Regions from separate parts of the Bacterioplanoides pacificum genome, predicted to be linked through region 2. Evidence: riboswitches for the same ligand, from Rfam matches in the RefSeq annotation. Region 2 holds a riboswitch; the other holds the start of a gene.

Region 1 (11,382 bases), on a different contig from region 2:
TGGCTGAGCGTATGACTGAGGGCCGGTGACACGCACGAAAGCGGTCGTGATACACTGGCATTAAACGAATGCGAGTAGTCTACCATGACGATCAGAAAAACACTGGCTCTGGCCCTGATTTCCACCGCTGCCTTCTGCTCTCTGCCTGCGCTGGCCGCTGAACCGGCCGGCGAAACAGTGACCATCCGTAACGACGGTGATAACACCTATTACGAATTCCGCCGCAACGGCAAAATCAGTGAAATCAAAGTGGTGCCCAAAGTCGGCAAACCCTATTACCTGATTCCGACCCACGGCGAAGACGGCGACTTTATGCGCAAAGATAACCCGGAGATGCGGGTGCCGAGCTGGGTGATATTCCGCTGGTAATCACTCACTAACGGCGATACCCAATTGCCCCGGACAAGGGCCTGATTAACGACGAAGCGAAATTTATGTCCGTTTATACCCCGCTCAGCCAGCCTCAGGTGGAAACCTTTGTGGCGGCTTTCCCGTTTGGCGAACTGCTGAATTACCGCGGCATTGAAGCCGGTGTGGAAAATACCAACTTTTTTGTCACCACCTCCCAGGGTGAGTTTGTACTGACCATCTTTGAACAACATCGCCACCCGGAAGTTCATGAGCTGGTGTTGCTGGCCCATCATCTGGGCAAAGCCGGACTGCAGGTGCCGGCACCCCTGGAAGATAATCAGGGTGAGTGGTTACACACACTGGAAGGCAAACCCGCCATTCTATGCCGGCGACTGCCGGGTGAACACATTGAAACGCCCACCGAGGCTCACTGCTACGCCATTGGTGCCGCTCTGGCAGAATTGCATCAGGCCGCGCAGACACTGGCCCAGCAACGCCCGGACGACCATGGCCTGGACTGGGCCGAGGCCACCCTTCAGGATCTGGGCGGGGATTTATCCAGCGTGGAAAAAACCCTGTTACAGGACGAAATTCAGTGGCAACGCGACCACCAGAATCAGTGGCAGGCGCTGCCGAGCGGCTGGATTCATGGCGATTTGTTCCATGACAACGCGCTGTTTGTTGCAGGCAACGCGGAAGTGGGTGCCATTCTTGATCTCTACCATGCCTGCAGCAGCACGCTGCTGATTGATGTCGCCATCGTTGCCAACGACTGGTGTTGCGACAAACACGGCAACTGGCTGGGCGACAAACAACAGGCACTGTTAGACGGTTACAACTCAGTACGGCCACTGACGCCGGCCGAACGGGATTGCTGGAACCAGGCATTACGTGCCGCTGCCCTGCGCTGGTGGGTTGGCCGGCTACTGATTCGCCGTAAACAACAGCGTCTCGGAGCTGGCTTAAGCAAAGACCCGGGGGAATATCAAACCAAGCTGGAGAAACACCGGCAGCCGGTGTAATCCCGCGCCGGGTCATCCGTCAGCCACAAAAAAACCGCTGTGAGCCAGGCCCACAGCGGTTTTTTTTACTATCCGTCCGTTATTAACGGCCAGACATAAATTTGATCGCTGCCAGGATTTCGTCGTCAGAACAATCCATGCAGTTACCTTTCGGTGGCATTGCATTAATACCGTTAATCGCGTTCGCAAGCGTCTGGTCCATACCTTTGGCTAAACGGTCATCCCACGCCGCAGCATCACCATTTTTTGGCGCACCCAGAATGCCGGCACCATGACAAGCAGTACAGGCGGTATTGTAAACGTCTTCACCAGAGCGTGGACCGGCTGCGGCTACCGGAGCACCACCACAGTCAGAACCCACACACACTTCGCCAACTGGCTTGATGCGGTCACGAATCTTATCGTTCTGTGCGTCGGTGTTAGCGAAGGATTGTGCCGCTACCAGAGCAGCTGCTGCCAGAATCAGAGCTTTCAGTTGTTTCACGGAAGTGTCCTCTTATAAGCCGATGTCGACTTACCCATTTTTTTAATCACAAGGTTAAAATCGCGGGGGATTATAACGGCATTTTGTAGGGGTTTAAAATCTGATCGCTGAGTTTTCCCCTGATCGAACTCAAGAGAGGGGAAATTTTCAGTCATTTCAGCGCCATGACTGGAGACAGAACACAGCTCTGGTTAAGCTTGGCAGGCTACACTCCGTTGACTCACCTTCAGGGAAATACCGCATGAAACGCCGTCAGTTGCTGCAATATCTGCCGTTATCGGCTCTTTTTCTCAGCGTCACCAGCCTGAGCAGTCGCGCTGAAACCGAATTTGAACGCTATCAGCGCCAGCAACAACAGGGCGTACAACAACTGCGCCAGCAGTGGCAGCGCTATCGCAAAAATTACCTGGCCGCCTACCGCAACTATCGCCGTCAGCTCAGCCGGGTGTGGAGCAAGCCTCAACTGTCGGATAAAACCCACTGGGTAGAGTACAGTAACGATCTGAAAACCCGCCGGGTGGTCGATTTCGGCAACAATCAGGTGCAGCTATCTTTTGTCGCCAGTGATGCCGCAGCGCTGACCGATGCCCGCATTCGTGCCGAATTTGAAAAGGTCGTCGCCGCCACCATTGATCAGGCTTACCATGGCGACCCGGTGCTGAACCAGGCGACCGGCCAGCAACTCCCGGGCAGCCATCAGGCTGTCAGCCAGATCGACCCCAACGGCATTAACCAACTGCTGCAACAGGCCAAACAACAACGGCAAACAACGGCCAAAGGTGAGGTCGTTACGGTGACCATCCCGCTCAACAGTGATGCCCTGCCACAACGGGCCCGCGGCTATCTGCCGGTGGTCAAGCAAGCAGCGCACAAATGGCAGGTGCCGGTTGCACTGGTACTCGCCATTATGCAAACCGAATCGTCCTTTAACCCGATGGCGCGCAGTCATATCCCCGCCTTTGGTCTGATGCAGATTGTACCCGGCAGCGCCGGTCGTGATGCCAGTAAACACGCCTATGGCAAGGAGCGTTTGTTATCCGGCAAGGAACTGTTTAACCCGGCCACGAATATCGAGCTGGGCTGCGCCTATCTGAACCTGCTCAACAGCCGCTACCTGAAAGCCATCAAAGATCCACAAAGCCGTCTGTATTGTACCATTGCCGCCTACAACACCGGCGCCGGCAACGTTGCCCGGGCGTTTTCCGGCACCACCTCAGTAAATAACGCGGCGAAAAAAATTAATCGTATGTCATCTAAACAGGTGTACGCCCACCTGCGTCAGCACCTGAAATACCAGGAAGCGCGCAATTATATTTATAAGGTGACTCAGGCGATGCCGGCGTATCAGGCCTAACGCGGTTCCAGCTGCGGCTCACAGCCTGGGAAACGGTCAATAACCTACTGATAACGGCCGCAGCCTGAATCTGAGCTCCGGATACAAGTAATAAATAAATCAGTAGTCGATTTATCTTAAGCTCTAACCAGTTCACAAACTATTCATCTCTGAGCCAGTAAACTCCGCCATCCTCAAGTGTAGCTTGCATTGCAGTTGTGGATAGTTAGAGTAAAGCTGTTATTGACAAGGAAATGCCTATGAAAGCATTCATCAAAAGCCTGTGGCTGGTGCTACTGCTGGCGCCACTGGGCGCCTGTACTCTGAAAGTCGCGGCACCGGAAAAGCCCATCACCATTAACCTGAATGTCAAAATCGAACATGAAGTTCGGGTGAAGGTTGAGAAGGACCTGGAAAACCTGTTTGAAGCAGAAGACGACCTGTTCTGATAACAGCATAAGGAAACAAGCATGAAACAACTGACTGTATTTTTCACCGCACTGCTGTTTTCACTCAGCAGCTGGGCACTGGATCTGGACAGTGCCAAAAGCCAGAAACTGGTGGGCGAAAAGAATAACGGCTACCTCGGCCTGATCGTCAGCAGCAATACTGAGGCCGCTGCCCTGATCAGTGATATCAACCGCAAACGCCGGGCGAAATATCAGAGCATCGCCAACAAACAAAACACTCAACTGAAAAATATCGAAACCATCGCCGGTGAAAAACTGACTGCTAAAGCCAAAGCGGCCGGTCAGGCTTATCAGGATGCTTCGGGTAACTGGGTTCAATAAGGAGAATCTGAATGGATATAACAACCATCGTGGTACTGGTCGTAGTCGCTCTGGCGATTATTATGATCATTGGCATTTACAACAAACTGGTGGCTTTAAAAAACCGTTATGAAAACGGTTTTGCCCAGATCGAAGTCCAGCTGAAGCGCCGCTACGATCTGATCCCGAACCTGGTGGAAACCGCTAAAGCCTATATGAAACACGAAAGTGAAACGCTGGAAGCCGTGGTGACGGCCCGTAACGAAGCCGCCGCCGGCCTGAAAGCCGCTGCCGAACATCCCGGCGCGGCTGGCGCCATGCAACAACTGGCCGGTGCCGAAGGTGCTCTGGCCGGGGCGCTGGGCCGCCTGAACGTCACCATGGAAGCCTACCCGGATCTGAAAGCCAATCAGAATATGATGCAGGTATCCGAAGAGCTGAGCAGCAGCGAAAACAAGGTAGCGTTTGCCCGCCAGGCGTTTAACGATGCAGTGACCGCTTATAACAGCTACCGCCAGTCATTCCCGCCTGTCCTGTTTGCCGGCCTGTTTGGTCATGCAACCGATGCGGAACTGCTGCAGTTTGAAGACAGTGCCCAGATTCAGAGTGCACCAAAAGTTTCTTTCTGAATCCCTCACCTGTTACGCCGCTGACAACCGGTTTGTCGGCGGTATTTTCCCCTCCCTAGACCGAACACATTAAGGTATCCGAACCATGGATTTTTTCAGCCATCAGGACCAGGCACGGAAGCGTACCGGCCAACTGGTTATATTATTTGTTCTGGCGGTTTTAACCCTGATTTTTCTGCTGAATATACTGGTTGCCGGGTTTTTCTGGTTTGACCGGTATGGCTCTTTTAACCCGGCAGACCTGGGTTATATCATTCGCTCGATTCCGGCCGAACAGGCATTGCTGGTCAGCCTCGGGGTATTAGTGGTCGTCGGCGGCGCCAGTCTGGTGAAGTGGTCGATGTTAAGTGGCGGCGGCAAAACCGTGGCGGAATCCCTCGGTGGTCAGCAGTTAACGCCGGAAACCAATGATTTCTACGAAAAGCGGGTATTAAACATCGTCGAAGAAATGGCCCTGGCTGCAGGTATGCCGGTGCCACCTGTGTATCTGCTGGAAGACACCAGCATTAATGCTTTTGCCGCCGGTTACCAGCCTTCTGACGCTGTCATTGGTGTAACCCGAGGCTGTATGGAACAGCTCAGCCGCGATCAGCTGCAAGGAGTGATCGCACATGAATTCAGCCACATCCTGAATGGTGACATGCGCCTCAATATCCGTCTGATGGCGATATTATTCGGAATTTTATTTATTGGTTTATTGGGCCGGATATTACTGGAAGCCGCATTAAACAGCGGTCGTCGCCGCTCCAGCTCCAGCTCCAGCGATAATAAAAATAATCCGGCCCCGCTGGTGGCGGTTGGCCTGGGCCTACTGGTCATTGGTTATGGCGGCGTATTTTTTGGCAATTTAATTAAAGCCGCGGTATCGCGTCAGCGTGAGTTTCTGGCCGATGCCTCCGCGGTGCAGTTTACCCGCAACCCCGACAGTATTGCCGGAGCATTAAAGGTGATCGGCCATGGTGCCGGCAGCGAAATTTCTTCGCCGGAACGTAATGAAACGGCTCACCTGTTTTTTGGCCAGGCACTGCCGTTTAAATTTGGCTGGTTTAAAACCCACCCGCCCCTGGAAGAACGTATTAAACGCGTTGACCGTAACTGGGACGGCCAGTTTATTGCGCCACAAAAGCGTACAGATGCCGAAGCCGAAGCACCCGACATCGCCGCCACCAGTGCCCCGGCCAGCCGTGTGGCCGAGCTGGCCACCGCTGTTTCCATGACGACCGGTATGGCAGCGTCGTTATCCAGCTCAACCCTGGCCGATATCGACATGATTGTTGATCAGCTCAGTGAGCTGGCACACGAAACCTACAGTGCCCGGGCGCTGATTTTTGTATTGTTACTGGCACCAAAATCCAGCATGACCCATCTGCATCAGATGGACCTGATCCGTGCCAGCCAGGGCAACGATCTGTACAACCTGGTGTCACGCCTGATTACTCTGGCCGAACGTTTACCCGCCAAAGAACGTTTACCGCTGGTAGAAAAATCCTTCCCGGCACTGAAGCAATTATCAGAAAATCAGTATCAGGATTTCCGCAACACCATTGGCCAGCTGGCCAAGGCCGATGGCGATATCGATATTTTTGAATGGTGTTTATACCGTCTGGTAGTACGTTACCTGGAACCGACCTTCAGTGAGGTCAAACCGGTTAAAGCGAAATATAAAAAGCCGGAACAGCTGAGTGACGATATTGCCGTTGTACTGTCTTACCTGGCTCATTATGGTCATGATAATCAGGAAGCGGCCGAGCAATCATTTAACGCCGGAGTAACCGCTGCCGACTTTGACGGCAACAGTATTCAGCTGCAAACTCTGGATATCGGTACACTGAAACCGCTGAATCAGGCGCTGACCAAAATTACCGAAGCTTACCCACACGTCAAAGGCCGCATTATTAAAGCGATGGCGGCCTGCGTTAAAGCCGACGGCCAGCTGCGCGTCGTGGAGCTGGATCTGGTCCGCACCATGGCCGCGATTCTGGAAAGCCCGGTACCCGGTTTATTTGATGAGGAATAAACGTATGTTGCAGCGTTGTCGCAGGATACTGCTGAATCTGAGCTGTGTACTGCTGCTCGCTGGCTGTAACTCAGTGGAGTTATCACCACTGCCGGCAGATAGCCGTATCCTCGCCTTTGGTGACAGCCTGACCGCCGGTGTTGGCACCAGTAAGGATAACAGCTACCCCGCTGTACTGCAGTCATTAACAGGGCTGGAAGTCATCAATGCCGGTGTATCCGGCGAAGAAACCGATGCCGGACTGCAGCGCCTGCCCGGGCTGCTCGACCGGCATCAGCCACAACTGGTGATTCTGATGGAAGGCGGCAACGATATTTTACGCGGCCGCCCTTACCCACAGATCCAGCAGAATCTGAGTGCAATGATCGAACTGGTACAGGCCCGCTCCATCCCGCTGGTGCTGGTCGGAGTGCCGGAGAAAAAACTGTTCGCCGGAACCGCACCGTTTTATCAACAGCTGGCAGAACACTATTCGCTGGTTTATGCACCCGATCTGATCAGCGACATGATGCTCGACCGATCGTTAAAATCCGACCTGGTACATTTTAATCAGCAGGGTTACCGTCAACTGGCGGAAGGTCTGCAGCAACTGTTACAACAAACCGGTGCACTGTAGCTCAGGCCGCCGGATTAAACTGCAGCTCAGCCAGCCGCTGATACAGTGGTGAGGTCTGCAACAGTTGCTCATGATTGCCAACGGCAACCAGTTGCCCCTGATCAAACACCGCAATGCGATCGACGTGACGCACCGTTGCCAGCCGGTGAGCAATAATCAGCGTGGTGCGATCTTTCATTAATTCATCCAGTGCCTGCTGTACCAGGTGCTCACTCTGACCGGCCGATGACACGGTTGAACCTTTTATTTGTCCGACGTTCTCACATAGAATGCTGATAACGCCGAAGCTGTCCCGTCTAAGTTTGGCTTACACACTGTGTGAACCTGAATACGACGTGTCAGCCGTGATGGCGCTCAGACATACGGTCTGGTCGTTGCATCGCCAGGGTTCTGTGGGAAACCACCGGGCCTCCCGCATTTGGAAAGGTGTAAAGAGATGAATTCAATGACCCGGATTCCGCTCACGCAGCTGGACGCGCGCGAGCCAAAATCTTCCGGGCCCCAACAGGCAAGGCTGCCGAGCGCTGCCGATGTTCCCCGGGCCCGGGACACACAATTTAAAGACACGCACGGCCGGCGTTTCAGCTATTTGCGCCTGTCGATCACCGATGTCTGCAACTTCCGCTGTAACTACTGCCTGCCCGATGGTTACCAGTGTTCGGATAAAACCGAGCCATTAACGCTGGAAGAAATCCGTCAACTGGCTAAAACCTTTGCCGCCCACGGCACCCGCAAGATTCGTATTACTGGCGGTGAGCCGGTATTGCGCCAGGACCTGCCAGAGATCATCGCCACCCTGAAGCAAACGCCCGGCATTGAAACCGTCGCGCTAACCACCAACGGCTATAAAATCAACCAGCACATCGATAACTGGAAAGCCGCCGGTCTGGATCAGCTGAATGTCAGCATTGACAGTTTAGACCCACAAGTATTCCAAACCATTACCGGCCATAACCGTTTGCACGAGATTCTCACGGGTCTGGATCGGGCACTGGAGCTGGGTTTAAGCCGCGTTAAGGTCAATGCCGTATTACTGAAGGGCCATAATGGCGATCAGCTCAATCGCTTCCTCGACTGGGTAAAAACCACTCCAATCACGCTGCGCTTTATTGAATTGATGGAAACCGGACAAAACCCGGATTATTTCGCCAAGAATCACCTCAGTGGCGAATCCATTAAGCAACAGTTATTGGCAAATGGCTGGCAGCAGAAAATCCGCAGCAAAGACGCCGGACCGGCGCAGGAATTTGATCATCCGGATTATCAGGGCAGCATTGGCCTGATCATGCCGTACAGCAACGACTTCTGTTCCAGCTGCAACCGGCTGCGAATTTCAGCATTAGGCAAGCTGCATTTATGTTTGTTTGGTGAACAAGGTTATGACCTGCGACATTTAATGAAGGAAAATAAACAAACCGAACTGGAAAGCGCTATCCGGCACTTATTACAGGATAAAAAAGCGAGTCATTTCCTGCACGATGGCAATACCGGTGCCATTCAGCACTTTGCTCAAATTGGCGGTTAACAGGTGCGGTTGATGTATGCAATCGGATAATCTCAGATCGGCCAACCCAAGAATAGTCGCTGCGGTTCTGGCTGGCGGCTTATCCCGTCGTATGGGCACGGATAAAGCTTTGTTGCAGGATAACCAGCAGCGCAGCCAGCTGCAACGTACCTGTTCTGTAGTCCGACCGTTAATTGATAATGATGTGATTCGGAAGATGGTTGTTAGCCGGGCATTAAACCCTGCTGAGCAACAGCTGCTGGGCTGCGAATTTATTCCCGACCAGGTTGAACAAAAAGGTCCGCTGGGGGCGATCTATTCTCTGGCTAAAAAGTTAAATAATCAGTGTGATTATTTACTGTTATTGCCTGTTGACTTGCCATTTATTCAGATAGAAAACCTGAGCAATCTGATTGACCACGGTTTAAGAAATCAGTCTGCCTGCTACTATCAGGGGAACTTTTTACCATTATTTTTACCGCTTTCTGATCGACTGATTCACTACCTGGAAATCCAGCTGAATGATGCACAAGGCAACCTGAGCGTGCGGAGACTATTAACTGAACTGGGTAGCCAGGTAATAACTTATAACGAAGATGAAAAGTTTCTGACCAATGCCAACACGCCCGAACAGTGGCATGCAATTCAGAAGTTATTAACCGAGGAAAATAAGCAAAATATATCTTTATAGCAGCCACAGGATGTGGCGGTAGCGCGGTAGGTACAGGGATGTACCTTCGGCGCGGCGGCTAAAGATGTATTCTGCTTGTTTTCTTTACTTAAACAATATCGAAATCAAAGGGTATTACTTTTCACCACCGGATCGGACAGCACATCCATGTGCTGGCGATCCTACCGCGACATCCCGTCGCTGTTCAGAAAAGCAATACCCTTTAATTTCCTACGTGACATGAATGGGAACAATAATCATGGCCAAAACATTTACCGACGAATTTATTCCACTGAACATTGCCGTCCTGACCGTATCCGATAGCCGTACAGAAGAAACCGATAGCAGCGGTCAGCTGCTGGTTGCCGAGTTAACCAAACAAGGCCACCACCTGAGTGACAAACAAATCGTGATCGACGACGTCTATAAAATCCGTGCGCAAGTCGCGCACTGGATTGCCGATGACATCACTCAGGCAATTCTGGTTACCGGCGGTACCGGTTTTACTGGCCGGGATTCAACACCGGAGGCTGTCACTCCTTTGTTTGATAAAACTATTGATGGCTTCGGTGAGTTATTCCGCCAGATTTCCTACCAACAAATAGGTACCTCCACGATTCAAAGCCGGGCTATTGCCGGACTATCGAACGGCACGGTAATCTTTTGTATGCCGGGTTCAACTAATGCCTGCCGTACCGCCTGGGACGAAATTATCGAAAGCCAGCTGTGCAGCACCCATCGCCCCTGTAACTTTGTGCCGCAACTGAAACAAGCAGAACTGGCACCTTGCAAAACCCGCGGTTAAGCGGCTAACTGAAACCAAAAGCAGTGAAATACCATGTCTGAATTTTCCCATGTCAATTCCAACGGCGAAGCCAATATGGTCGACGTCAGTGACAAACAAGCCAGCGTGCGTGTCGCCCGTGCTGAAGGTTATGTGAATATGAGTGCAGAAACTCTGGCGAAAATTCTCGCCGGTGATCATCACAAAGGCGATGTATTCTCTGTTGCGCGTATCGCTGGTATTCAGGCAGCCAAACAAACCAGCAACCTGATTCCACTGTGTCATCCGCTGATGTTATCCAAGGTGGCGGTGGAGTTTCAGCCACAACCCGAACACAACCGCGTTCGCATCGAATCCCTGTGCAAATTAACCGGCCAGACCGGCGTTGAAATGGAGGCACTGACCGCCGTTTCGGTGACTGCATTAACCCTGTTCGACATGTGTAAAGCGGTAGACCCGGGGATGGAGATATCCGGTATCCGGGTACTGGAAAAGCAAGGCGGAAAAACCGGTCACTGGCAGGCTGACAACTAACGGGAGTTTAAAAATTATGAAGGTGTTATTTTTTGCCCAGTTGCGTGAACGGTTAAACTGCGACAGCGCAGAACTGGATATCGAATTGCCAACGTTAGTTAGCAATGTACGTGAAACGTTGATTGCTCAGTTCCCGGATCATGCTGATCTGTTAAAAGATGGCAAAGCGCTGGTTGCCATCAATCAGGAATTAATTAACAACGAAAGTGCGACCATCACCACAGGGGATGAAGTAGCATTTTTTCCTCCGGTGACCGGCGGCTGAACCATGAGCAACACTATGGACTATATTCGCGTACAGCAAACCGACTTCGATATTAATACCGAATACCAGGCGATGCGCCAAGATAATCGTGCAGACGGCGCCATTGTATTTTTTGTCGGTCAGGTGCGGGAAATGAACCAGGGCTCCGAAGTTACCGGGTTGTACCTGGAGCACTATCCGGCGATGACGGAAAAATCGTTACAGAGCATTATTAAGCAAGCCCGTGAACGCTGGCCGGCATTAAATCGTATCCGCTTAATTCATCGTATCGGACAATTGCATATTGCCGACCAGATTGTATTTGTCGCCGTCAGCAGCAGCCACCGTGAAGCGGCGTTTGAAGCCTGCCATTTTATAATGGACTTTCTGAAAAACCGTGCGCCATTCTGGAAAAAGGAAACGA
Region 2 (11,382 bases):
ACTATTTCGTGCAGATTAACCGGGCTCAGGTTTCAGCAAAAATTGCTGATTTATTCGGGGATGAACTGGCACAGGAATATATCCGCCAGATCGAGAATCATGAAATTTATGTACACGATGAAACCAGTCTGAAACCCTATTGTGTCTCCGTTACTATGTATCCCTTCCTGCTGGATGGGCTGACCAGGCTGGGGGGCGAATCACTGGCACCGAAACACATCGAATCGTTTTGTGGTGCGTTTGTGAATTTTGTATTTGCTGTCAGCAGTCAGTTTGCCGGTGCCGTGGCGACGGTCGAATTTTTAACCTATTTCGACTATTTTGCCCGCAAAGATTATGGTGACGATTATCTCACCACGCACCGGGATCAGATTGCTAACCATCTTCAGCATGTGGTTTATGCTATTAATCAGCCGGCGGCAGCGCGTGGTTATCAGAGTGTGTTCTGGAATTTATCGATCTACGACAAATACTATTTCGACAGTATGTTTGGTGATTTCGTGTTTCCGGATTACAGCAAACCCTGCTGGCAGACTCTGGCAAAACTGCAGGAGTTTTTCCTTGATTGGTTTAACGCTGAGCGCAGCAAAAGTATTCTGACGTTTCCGGTGGTCACCGTCGCCATGCTGACTGAAGACGGGCAATGCAAAGATCAGGCGTTTGCCCGTGCTATGGCTGCCCAGCTGAATCGTGGCAGTTCCTTTTTTATCTATCAGTCGGACAGCGCCGACAGTCTGGCATCCTGTTGCCGGTTACGCAGTGAAATCAGTGATAATACTTTTTCTTACTCACTGGGTGCCGGTGGCGTGGCAACCGGATCGGTGAATGTTATTACCCTGAATATGAACCGGCTGATCCAGGACGGCCGCGATCTGGCGACAGAAGTCGCTAAGGTGCAGCGTTATCAGGTAGCCTATCGGCAGCTGATGGATGAATATCTGCAGGCCGGTATGCTGACGGTCTATAACGCTGGTTTTATTTCTCTGGATAAACAATTTCTTACCATTGGTATTAATGGCATGGTGGAAGCGGCGGAATCTTTGGGAATTCCGGTCGGCAATAACCGGCAGTATAAAGAATTCGTAAGGGATAATCTGAAAGTGATTTATGAGGCGAATAAAGCCGCCAAGCTTGAATATGGTTATATGTTTAATACCGAATTTGTTCCGGCAGAAAACCTTGGTGTTAAGAATGCCCGATGGGATAAAAAAGATGGTTATCAGGTTTCCAGGGAGTGTTATAACTCATATTTCTACCGGGTTGAGGATGACGACACCAATGTACTGGATAAATTCCAGTTACATGGCCAGGAGTTACTTGATTACCTTGATGGTGGTTCGGCGTTACACCTGAATCTGGAGGAAAAACTGACCACGGAGGGTTATCTGGCGCTGCTGAATATTGCGGCAGGCACCGGCTGTAATTATTTTTGTATCAACGTAAAAATCACCATTTGTAATCACTGTGAAGCCATAGATAAACGTACGCTGGAACAGTGTGACCGTTGTGGCTCGCCGGATATTGATTACGCCACCCGGGTGATTGGGTATCTTAAACGGACCTCGGCCTTCAGCGCTGGGCGGCGTAAAGAACATGCTTTGCGGCATTACCATCGTCAGCCCCGGCCACTGCCACTGAGTGCCGCCAGCTGATCTGAGTCATGGTTATGGCCGATCTATTACCACCGGGGTATGGCTCGGCCAGGCAAAAACGCGTTTGATCAGAATTCAGCTCGTGGTGGATCGATTATGACGCTTAACCTGTACCAGCAAACCAGTTATCCCCTGTCTGCCGATTACCTGACGGAAGAGGCACAGCGGCTGCGCCGGCAAAACCCGGCGCTGGCCCGCTGGGCGGCAGGGCGTGGCATTATTTGTCATCGCCCGGCGACGCAGATCCAGGCACATCTGATGGCTGAGTCGTTATTGCAGAAAGGTCTGATCAGCACCAGCGGCGATTTTTTTCAGCGCTTAATGGCGCTGGATTGTCTGACGCTGCAGTCGATGTGGCTGGTGGTACATATGACCTATGCGCGGCGTTTATATCTCGATGGCCGGGCGCTGGCCGCAGCGGATTTTAAACCGCTGCCGCGCGGTCATACCGGGGGGGCGCTGAATATGGTGCCGGCTTATGCCGGCTTGCTGGCGGTGAATCATTTTACCAGGCAGCCGCGCGCCTGGTTATTAGGTCAGGGCCATTGTGTTGCTGCTATTGATGCGCTGCAACTGTTAACGGCAACGGCCATTCCCGAACGACAACAATTGTATCCACTCGACGATGACGGCCTCAGCCGTTTTGTCGCTGACTGTTACGACACCCGGCTGGATGCTGGCGGCCGACAGATTTCCACCCTGGGAGCACACGTTAATGTACATACTGCCGGTGCCAGAATGGAAGGTGGTTACCTCGGCTTTGCCGGTATGCAATACGCCCATATGCCGTTGCCCGGCGAACGGCTGGTGGCGTTTTTAAGTGACGGTGCCTTCGAAGAACAACGCGGTACTGACTGGGCGGCGCGCTGGTGGCGGGGAGAGGATACCGGCCTGATTGCACCACTGATGATTGCCAACGGCCGGCGTATCGATCAGCGTACCACCATCGCCCAGCAGGGTGGCAGCAGCTGGTTTGTCAGTCATTTACGCAATCAGGGATTTGCACCGTTTGTAATTGATGGCCGTGATCCGGCGGCTTATATGTGCGCGATTTATTATATGGAAATTCAGCTGAGCCAGGCTTACGAACGTATCCGCCGGGGAGACGCTGAATATCCGGTGGCGCTGCCGTATTGCATCGCCGAAACGGTGAAAGGTTTTGGTTTTCCGGCGGCGGGTACCGGTGCGGCCCATGATTTACCGCTGGGTGCTTATCCGGCCCGTAATCCGGAAGCACTGGCATTTTTTAATCAGGGTGCTCAGGCGTTATTTCAGCCACACCAGGACTGGCGTGAAGCGGCTGCCTTACTGACTCAGCCGCAGGGCGCAAGCGCGCCTATGGTCGCGGTGAACTGCCCTGAGCCGGACTGGTCGGATCGGCGGGAGTCGGCGATGGCGGCGATCGATCGTTATTTTATTGAAATTACTGAGGTCAATCCGGCTTTACGGGTGCGGGTCGGAAACCCGGACGAGTTACGCAGTAATGGCATGAGCCAGACGCTTGATCAGTTTCGTCACCGCGTCACCCGGCCGGAAATTTCAGCCGCAGAAGCCATCGATGGCTGTGTGGTGACGGCTCTTAATGAAGAGGCGGTGGTCAGTGCCTGTCTTGCCAACCAGGCGGGCATTAATCTGGTGGTGGCTTATGAAGCTTTTGCCATCAAAATGTTATGTGCCCTGCGGCAAACCATTATTTTTTCGCGGCAACAGAAAGAAGCCGGTGACGCCGCCGGCTGGCTCGGTTTTCCGGTGGTGACCACGTCGCTGATCTGGGAAAACGGCGAACACGATCAGAGTCATCAGGACTGCGCCTTATCCGAAGGCCTGATGCTGAAAATGGCCGATATGGCGCGGGTGGTGTTTCCGCCCGATGCCAACAGTGCCATGGCGTGTTTACGTAATTGTTATGGTGATCTGGGGGTTGTCTGGAACCTGGTGGTCAGCCGTACGGTGATGCCGGCCTTTTTTTCGCCCCGCCAGGCGACTCAGCTGGTACAGGATGGTGCTGTGTGTGTGCGTGGTCATTGTGGCGCTGAACTGCAGTTGGTTGCCTGTGGTGCGCTGCAGTTGCAACAGATGCTGAAAGCTTCAGATCGCCTGCGTCAGCAGCGGGTATCACACTCGCTGGTGTATCTGCTGGAGCCGGGTCGTTTCCGCCAGCCCAGAGATCGCTGGGAGGCAGAGGTGGTCGCTGACCCGGCGGTGCTGCAGGCGTTGTTTCCGGCCCGGGTGCGGTATCGTTTGTTGTTAACCCATGGTCGCGCCGAACCTTTGCTGGCCTGTTGCCGCTTGCTGGATCTGGGTCCGCAGCGTACCCGAGCACTGGGGTATATTAATCGTGGCGGCACGCTCGACAGCGAAACTCTGTTATTTGTTAACGCCTGTAGCTGGGCCCATGTGCTGGCGTCGCTGGCGCAGTTATGTGGCCAGCAACCGACCCTGTGGCTGACCGAAGAAGAGTGGGCGGCAGTGGATGGTCGCGGAGACCCGTATCACGTTATCCGCCCGGCATTATAACGACTACCCGGGCATAGCCGTGCGGATCCAGGTGAGTTGCGACATCAGATTACCTCAGCGGCCGGGTTTAAGCGGGCTGTTTTTAAGGTGAGCAACAAAATTACAGGGGCCGGTGCGGCTGTCGATCTGGGGAGCAATTAAGCTTTGCCAGGCCAGCCGGCAAGCGCCTCCTGAGCCCGGCAAAGCAACAATCAGAGTGTTGTTGGCCAGCCCGGCCAGGGCGCGTGATTGCAGGCTGCTGCTGGCGATATCGGCGAAACTTAATTGCCGGAACTGTTCTCCGAAGCCTTCCACTTCCTGATCCAGTAACGGACGAATGGCTTCCGGTGTGCAGTTGCCGGCAGAGAATCCGGTACCACCATTAATAATAATCACCTGAATATCCTGGCTGGCGATCCAGCTGCTGACACAGGCGCGGATATCGTAACGGTTATGTTTCAGTAAGGCGCGGGCACGAACGGTATGGCCGTCATCCTGCGCCAGTTTGAAAATCAGATCGCCGCTGCTGTCGTCGGCGCTGCTGCGGCGGTCGGATAACGTCAGGATGGCGATATTAAGCGGGAAAAACGGGTGTTTAGTGGCATCGCTCATGATGATTTCTCAGGTTGATTGCTGATTAATGTCTGCCACTGTGCCGGGGTATTAATATTGATCAGTGTGTCCGGCTGCGGGCAATCAATGGCGCGGGCTTCGCAGAACTGCAGCAGGGCGCTGACCGAACGTTTGCCCCGCGGGTGAGTGTGGTGATCCAGGTAGCGGATTAATTCCGGTGTTTTGTGTAATACGCAGGGTAACGCGCTGTTGCGGTAATACGCCGGTTGTTGTTGCGCCGCCGTCAGCAGGGTATGCAGGGTAGCCGTGGTCAGTAACGGCATATCCACCGCAATCACCAGCACCCACTGATGACGGCACTGAGGCAACAGCGACTGCAGGCCGGACAGTGGCCCGAAGCCGGGTTTGACATCGGTAACCCCAAACTGCGGGTGACTTAACAGAATGTCATCACAGCCGGTTTGCCGCAGAACGTTTTGCTGGTGTTGCCACAGCGGAATTCCCTGCCAGCACAGCAGGGCTTTATCCCGTCCCATCCGGCTGGACTGGCCTCCGGCCAGAATAATGGCGCTGAAGGGAGGTATGGCCATATCAGCCTCCTATCATGGCCAGGTGACGAGTCTGGCCGCTGTTTTGCTGATGCAGAAAATGACTTTCTTTTTTCCCCACAATCGCCTGTTGCAGAAAATCTTCCACTGCACGGCTGTCGTCGGATTGTAATAAATGGCGGAACGACTGATGTTGTTCGGCAAATAAACATAAAAATAATTCTGCCTGACTGGATACCCGTAAACGGTTACAGCTGCTGCAGAAATCTTTGCTGTACGGCATGATTAAACCAATTCGTCCGGCATAGTCCGGGTGAGCATACTCCAGCGCCGGACCGTCGGTATCCGAGCGTGGTTGCAGCTGCCAGCCATCGGCTAATAATTGTTGGCGGATACTATCGCCACTGAGGTGTTGTTGCTGATAAAACCGGGTGTTGTCGTTGGTACGCATTAACTCAATAAATCGCAGCGACAGCGGCCGGTCGCGGATAAAACGCAAAAAGGCCGGCAGCGACTGACCGTTATGCTGACGCAGTAACACGCTGTTGAGTTTTATTTTATGAAAATTCATCGTCAGTGCCTGATCGATACCGCTGAGAATATCGTGCAGCCGGTCGGCACCGGTAATACGGGAAAAAATTGCCGGGTCGAGACTGTCGACACTGATATTCAGCGCATCCAGCCCGGCCTGTTGCCAGCCGGATAATGATTTTTTCAGGTTATAGCCATTGCTTGTCAGGGCGACCTGTTCAATTCCCGGGGTGGTTTTACACAATGCAATAATGTCACATAAATCACGCCGTAACGCTGGCTCACCGCCGGTCAGGCGAACTTTGCGGGTGCCCTGGCGGGCAAACGCGGTGACCAGCCGGCGGATTTCACCGAGGGTTAAATCATCCGCACCCAGGTCACAGTCGTTGCCATCGGGTAAACAATAATTGCAGCGGAAATTACAGCGTTCGGTCAGTGATAAACGCAGATAGGTAAAATGCCGGGCAAAGCGGTCGGTTAACATAAAACACCTTTCCAAACGTGGGAGGAGGCAGGGTTTCCCCGGCTTCCCGGTGGCAGAATTGCCACGGCTGATGCGCCATAACCGTTAATCACAACTGTTAAAAACAGCCACCGTTAAAAATCCCGGTTAAATACAAAACGGCATTAGGCACACCCGCTCGGCGTCAGCAAAATATAACGGCTGAAGCGTAGCCCGGGTATTGGCTTCCTGGGATAGCTGTATGCCTCTTTGTGGGTAGTCGGGCCTCCCCTGTGGCTGATTATTGCAACGCCTCAGCTCAGTCATTTTTATCGTCCGCTGACGTCAGGCGCTGATTATCCGCCGCATGGCGGGTTTAACCGGGAATACCTATTAATAGACAAGTGCGGCCAGTGCTGTCAGTCCTTGCTCTGTGGCAATTGACTTTACTTTACCGAATATTAGTATGAACCCATATTTGGCTTGACTGGTTTATGAAAATGAACAATAAAAAATCGACAATTTTGTTGGTAGATGACCACCCGTTATTGCGCAAAGGTCTGAAACAATTACTCGCCTTTGAAGAGGACCTGGAGGTTATTGCAGAAGCCAAAAGTGGTGTGGAAGCAATCGATCTGGCTGCTGATAATGAGCCGGACCTGATTATTCTGGATCTGCATATGCAGGGTATGGATGGTCTGCAGACACTTACCCGGTTACGCGACCGTGGTGTCAGTTCGCGGATTGTTATGCTGACGGTATCTGATGCGGATGATGATGTGCTGGCTGCCATCAGCCAGGGAGCGGATGGTTATTTATTAAAAGATACCGATCCGGATGTTTTACTGGAACAGATTAAACAAGCGGTGGATGGCAAAATGGTGCTCAGTGAAGCCGTGACTGAGGTGCTGGCTACCGCGATCCGCCGCCCGGCTGTCCGCCCGGCATCGGAGCTGGATGCACTGACGGTACGGGAGGTGGAAATTCTGGAATGCATCGCCAAAGGTATGAGTAATAAAGTGATTGCCCGGGAACTGGATATTTCCGATGGTACCGTCAAAGTACATGTTAAACATTTACTGAAAAAACTCGGCTTACGGTCGCGTGTCGAAGCGGCGGTTTGGATGGTTAATCAGCAGGCCGAAGGCAAGGCGTAACCTTGGCCAGATGTAACTTGGGCCAGATGTAACTTTGGCCCGACGCCGATTGCCAGCGGCGGCCGGCGTGTTATTTCAGCCCGAGTTTCTGTGCCAGTTTATGCAGATTGCTGGGGTCCATTCCCAGTTGGCGGGCGGTTTTACTCCAGCTGCCCTGCTGGCGCTGCAGTTCCTGCAGTACCAGATTTTTCTGAAACTGTTTGACCGCATCTTTCATCACCATTCCCTGTACCTCTGACCAGATTCCGGCCGTTGTTGTATCGTCAGTCATTAATGCTGCCGGATTGCTCAGCGGTAAATCGAGATCCAGTAACTGACAATTGAGCGTCACAATATCGTGCTGTTGGGCACCGCGGCTGAGTGCTTTAATTGCTGCCCGGCTGATGACGTGTTCCAGCTCGCGGATATTTCCCGGCCAGCTGTATTGTTGTAACGCCGCTTCGGCATCGGCCGACAAGCGCAGGCTGCGCAGCCCCAGCCGGGTGCGGTTGAGTTCGAGGAAATGACCGGCCAGTGGTGCAATATCCTGAGGCCGCTCGCGCAATGGCGGAATCGGAATCGGATAGACAGATAAGCGATGGTATAAATCGGCGCGGAAGGCACCCTCGGTAATCTGCTGTTTCAGCGAGCGGTTGGTTGCCGCTAATAAACGTACATCCACATGGCGGGTTTTATCACTGCCGAGGCGCTGAATTTCACCGTTCTGTAACACCCGTAACAGCTTGGCCTGAACCGGCAGCGGTAACTCACCCACTTCATCAAGAAACAGTGTGCCTTTGTCGGCACTTTCGAAGCGTCCGGCACGATCGCTGGTGGCGCCGGAAAACGCGCCTTTGACATGACCAAACAATTCACTTTCTGCCAGTTGTTCCGGTAATGCCGCGCAGTTGATATAAATCATCGGCTGGCTGGCACGGGCACTATGGCGATGGGTGTAACTGGCAAAGACTTCTTTGCCGACGCCGGTTTCGCCCAGTAATAACACCGGTAAATCCGAACCGGCGACCACTTCCAGCTCTTTTTTGATCTGCCGGATGGCCGGGCTGTTACCAATGATGTCCTGGTCGGCATCGCTGGTGCCGGCGAGGGTAGTGGGATGGGTCAGATGGGTGCGTCGCAGGGCACGTATTTCTTTTTCCATCATGCTGATATGGATGGCCGTTTCCAGCACCGGGCGGTAGCTGTCCAGCTTTTCCAGGCGTTGCTGATCGAAGGTGCCGGGTGTCAGCGAGTCCAGTGTTATGGCACCCCAGCGTTCACCGTTAAGCCACAGGCAACTGCCCATACAGTCGTGTACCGCTAAGGCCGTGCCGGGGTGGCTTTCCAGTAAACCGTCGTAAGGGTCGGGCAGCGGACTGTCGGGCGGAAAACGCATCGCGTTCTGGGTGGTCATCAGGGCGGACAGCCGCGGGTGCTGTGCCAGACTGAATTTGCGGCCGTGGGCTTCGGCAACCAGCCCGGAAACCGCCACCGGGCGTAAAAACTCGCCCTGTAGCTGCAATAACACCACAGCACCACAATCAAACCGCTCATGGATACGTTTGACCATATCATCCAGACGTTCACCGGTTGGTACATCGCGGATTAATTCAGACAACAATTGATATTCGGGCATGTGATATTCCATAACACGGTGAAAATTACCAGAAAGTAAATTCTACAATCAAAACCCGGGTTATTTGTACCCGTTATGGTTTGACGCGGCGCAATAACCGGGCTTGTTGGCTGGCCTGTATCTTGCTCCTGTATCTCGCTGATGTGTTGTTTTAAAACCTATCTGTGTATTTGTCAGGAGAGTTTATGGAAATTCTGGATCGTCGTCTGAGCGATATTGTTACTACGATTCCCGGTGCCCCGGCGTTATTACGTCAGCTGGATATTGATTTCTGCAGCGAAGGTCAGCTGAGTTTATCGCAGGTGGTGAGTAGCAAGGACCTGGACGCCGAGCAGCTGGTTGAGGCGCTGAAACAACTGCAGAGCAGCGAACAGGATTCGCCGGTAAACTGGACAGAGCAACCACGTACCCGGCTGATCAGTCATATTCTTGAGCGTTATCACGCCCGCCACCGTGAGCAGCTGCCGGCGTTAATGTTTCTGGCGGCTAAAGTCGAGCGGGTGCATGCCCGTGCTGCCGGTTGTCCGCAGGGATTAACCGAGCTGTTGCGTGATATCAGTCATGAGCTGGAAAGCCATATGATGAAAGAGGAGCAGATCCTGTTTCCGATGCTGGCTGGTGGTATTTACCCTAACGGGCCGATTAATGTGATGCAGGATGAACATATCGAACACCTGCAAATGATTAACCGTTTATTCAGTCTGACCAATAATATGAAAGCTCCGGCGGGCGCCTGCAACAGCTGGCGCACCCTGTATCAGAATCTGGAAGAATTTGCCGATGACCTGATGCAACATATAACGCTGGAAAATTATTTTTTATTTATCCCGGAAGAAATTTCCGAAAACACCAGCTGCTGTGGCAGTTGCCAGTAAATAACGGCAATAAACAAGGATTCAGGCGGCCCGGTAAAACATCCCCCGGCCGTTCTGGATTCACAGCTTTGTTGCACCACCGTCACTTCCGACAACCATAAAAGCACAGTCATAAAATCACAGCCACAAAACCACGGCCAGCAAACCGATGCTGCTCATAACCAGGGTATAGGGCAGGGCCATGATGACCATACGGCCATACGACAGGCGTACCAGTGGCGCAATAGCAGACGTTAATAAAAACAAAAAAGCCGCCTGACCATTCGGGGTGGCGACGCTGGGCAGGTTCGTGCCGGTATTGATGGCAATGGCCAAATGATCAAAATGTTGCCGGCTGATACTGCCATCGCTTAATGCCTGTTGTATTTCTGAGATATAGACAGTGGCGACAAACACATTATCACTGATCATGGATAACAGGCCGTTGGCGATAAAAAACATACCCGGCTGTTGTTCCTGGGGCAGGCTCAGTACCCAGTGAATAACAGGACTGAACAGATGTTGCTGATGAATCACCGCTACGATGGCAAAAAACACCACCAACAGGGCGGTAAACGGCAGCGCTTCGGTAAACGCTTTTCCGATCTGATGTTCATCGGTGACGCCATTAAACGAGGCGATAATAATAATGACCAGTAAGCCGATAAGCCCTACTTCGGCAATGTGAAAAGACAACCCGGCAACCAGAATAATGGCGGCCAGCAGCTGAATGGCCAGAGCCGCTTTCTGGCTGTTATTACGCCGGGCTTTTTCTGAATCGGCAAAGTCCTTCAGTACCGCCAGCACCGCTTTGGGTAGCCGGGCGCCGTAACCAAACCAGCGCAGCTTCTCCAGCAGCACACAGGTCAACAGCCCGGCCGCCAGCACCGGTAATGAAATCGGCGACATCAGCCGGAAAAAGGTGATGAAATCCCAGCCGGCAACTTTGGCAATCAGCAGGTTTTGTGGTTCGCCCACCATAGTACAGACACCACCTAACGCCGTACCGACGGCTCCGTGCATTAACAGGCTGCGCAAAAAGGCGCGGAAGATATCCAGGTGCTCACGGTGCAGTTCCGAAACCTGCTGATCGTTACCATGGTTGTGATCGGTTTGCTGGTAACCTTTGCCGGATGCCACTTTGTGATAAACCGAATAAAAACCAACCGCCACACTGATAATAACGGCTGTGACAGTCAGGGCATCAAGAAATGCCGATAATAATGCGGCGGTGCTGCAAAACGTCAGTGACAACAGGTATTTTGAGCGGATTCTGATCAGGATATTAGTGAACACGACCAGTAGCAGGTTTTTCATAAAATAAATGCCCGCCACCATAAACATCAGCAGCAGAATCACCGGCAGATTTTTTTCGACTTCCTGATACAGGGTATCGGTGGTTGCCAGGCCTAATAACAGCGCCTCAACCGCTAATAAGCCGCCGGGTAATAATGGATAACATTTTAATGCCATCGCCAGGGTAAAGATAAATTCGGCAATCAGTGCCCAGGCGG

What was found. A riboswitch is a leader RNA that binds a small molecule or an ion and turns the genes downstream of it on or off. The one in region 2 is predicted to bind molybdenum cofactor.
Region 1: it holds a riboswitch for molybdenum cofactor, as region 2 does, so the genes downstream of both, moaA (GTP 3',8-cyclase MoaA) here and moaA (GTP 3',8-cyclase MoaA) in region 2, are expected to answer to the same signal.

The regions. Positions count from the first base shown of each region.
Region 1 is NZ_JBHRYB010000025.1:117,946-129,327, forward strand. It holds gene ACFOMG_RS17465 (DUF2782 domain-containing protein) at 85-369, shown strand; gene ACFOMG_RS17470 (homoserine kinase) at 435-1,373, shown strand; gene ACFOMG_RS17475 (c-type cytochrome) at 1,456-1,857, opposite strand; gene ACFOMG_RS17480 (transglycosylase SLT domain-containing protein) at 2,099-3,211, shown strand; gene ACFOMG_RS17485 (YnbE family lipoprotein) at 3,451-3,639, shown strand; gene ACFOMG_RS17490 (YdbL family protein) at 3,661-3,981, shown strand; gene ACFOMG_RS17495 (LemA family protein) at 3,993-4,589, shown strand; gene ACFOMG_RS17500 (M48 family metallopeptidase) at 4,675-6,606, shown strand; gene ACFOMG_RS17505 (arylesterase) at 6,611-7,222, shown strand; gene ACFOMG_RS17510 (hypothetical protein) at 7,224-7,454, opposite strand; molybdenum cofactor riboswitch at 7,490-7,667, shown strand; gene moaA (GTP 3',8-cyclase MoaA) at 7,659-8,747, shown strand; gene mobA (molybdenum cofactor guanylyltransferase) at 8,764-9,417, shown strand; gene moaB (molybdenum cofactor biosynthesis protein B) at 9,656-10,201, shown strand; gene moaC (cyclic pyranopterin monophosphate synthase MoaC) at 10,235-10,714, shown strand; gene moaD (molybdopterin converting factor subunit 1) at 10,731-10,979, shown strand; gene moaE (molybdopterin synthase catalytic subunit MoaE) at 10,983-11,382, shown strand, end outside.
Region 2 is NZ_JBHRYB010000014.1:137,940-149,321, forward strand. It holds gene nrdD (anaerobic ribonucleoside-triphosphate reductase) at 1-1,652, shown strand, start outside; gene ACFOMG_RS14660 (phosphoketolase family protein) at 1,749-4,169, shown strand; gene moaB (molybdenum cofactor biosynthesis protein B) at 4,224-4,760, opposite strand; gene mobA (molybdenum cofactor guanylyltransferase) at 4,757-5,311, opposite strand; gene moaA (GTP 3',8-cyclase MoaA) at 5,313-6,284, opposite strand; molybdenum cofactor riboswitch at 6,273-6,459, opposite strand; gene narL (two-component system response regulator NarL) at 6,743-7,399, shown strand; gene norR (nitric oxide reductase transcriptional regulator NorR) at 7,470-9,014, opposite strand; gene ric (iron-sulfur cluster repair di-iron protein) at 9,200-9,889, shown strand; gene nhaB (sodium/proton antiporter NhaB) at 10,007-11,382, opposite strand, start outside.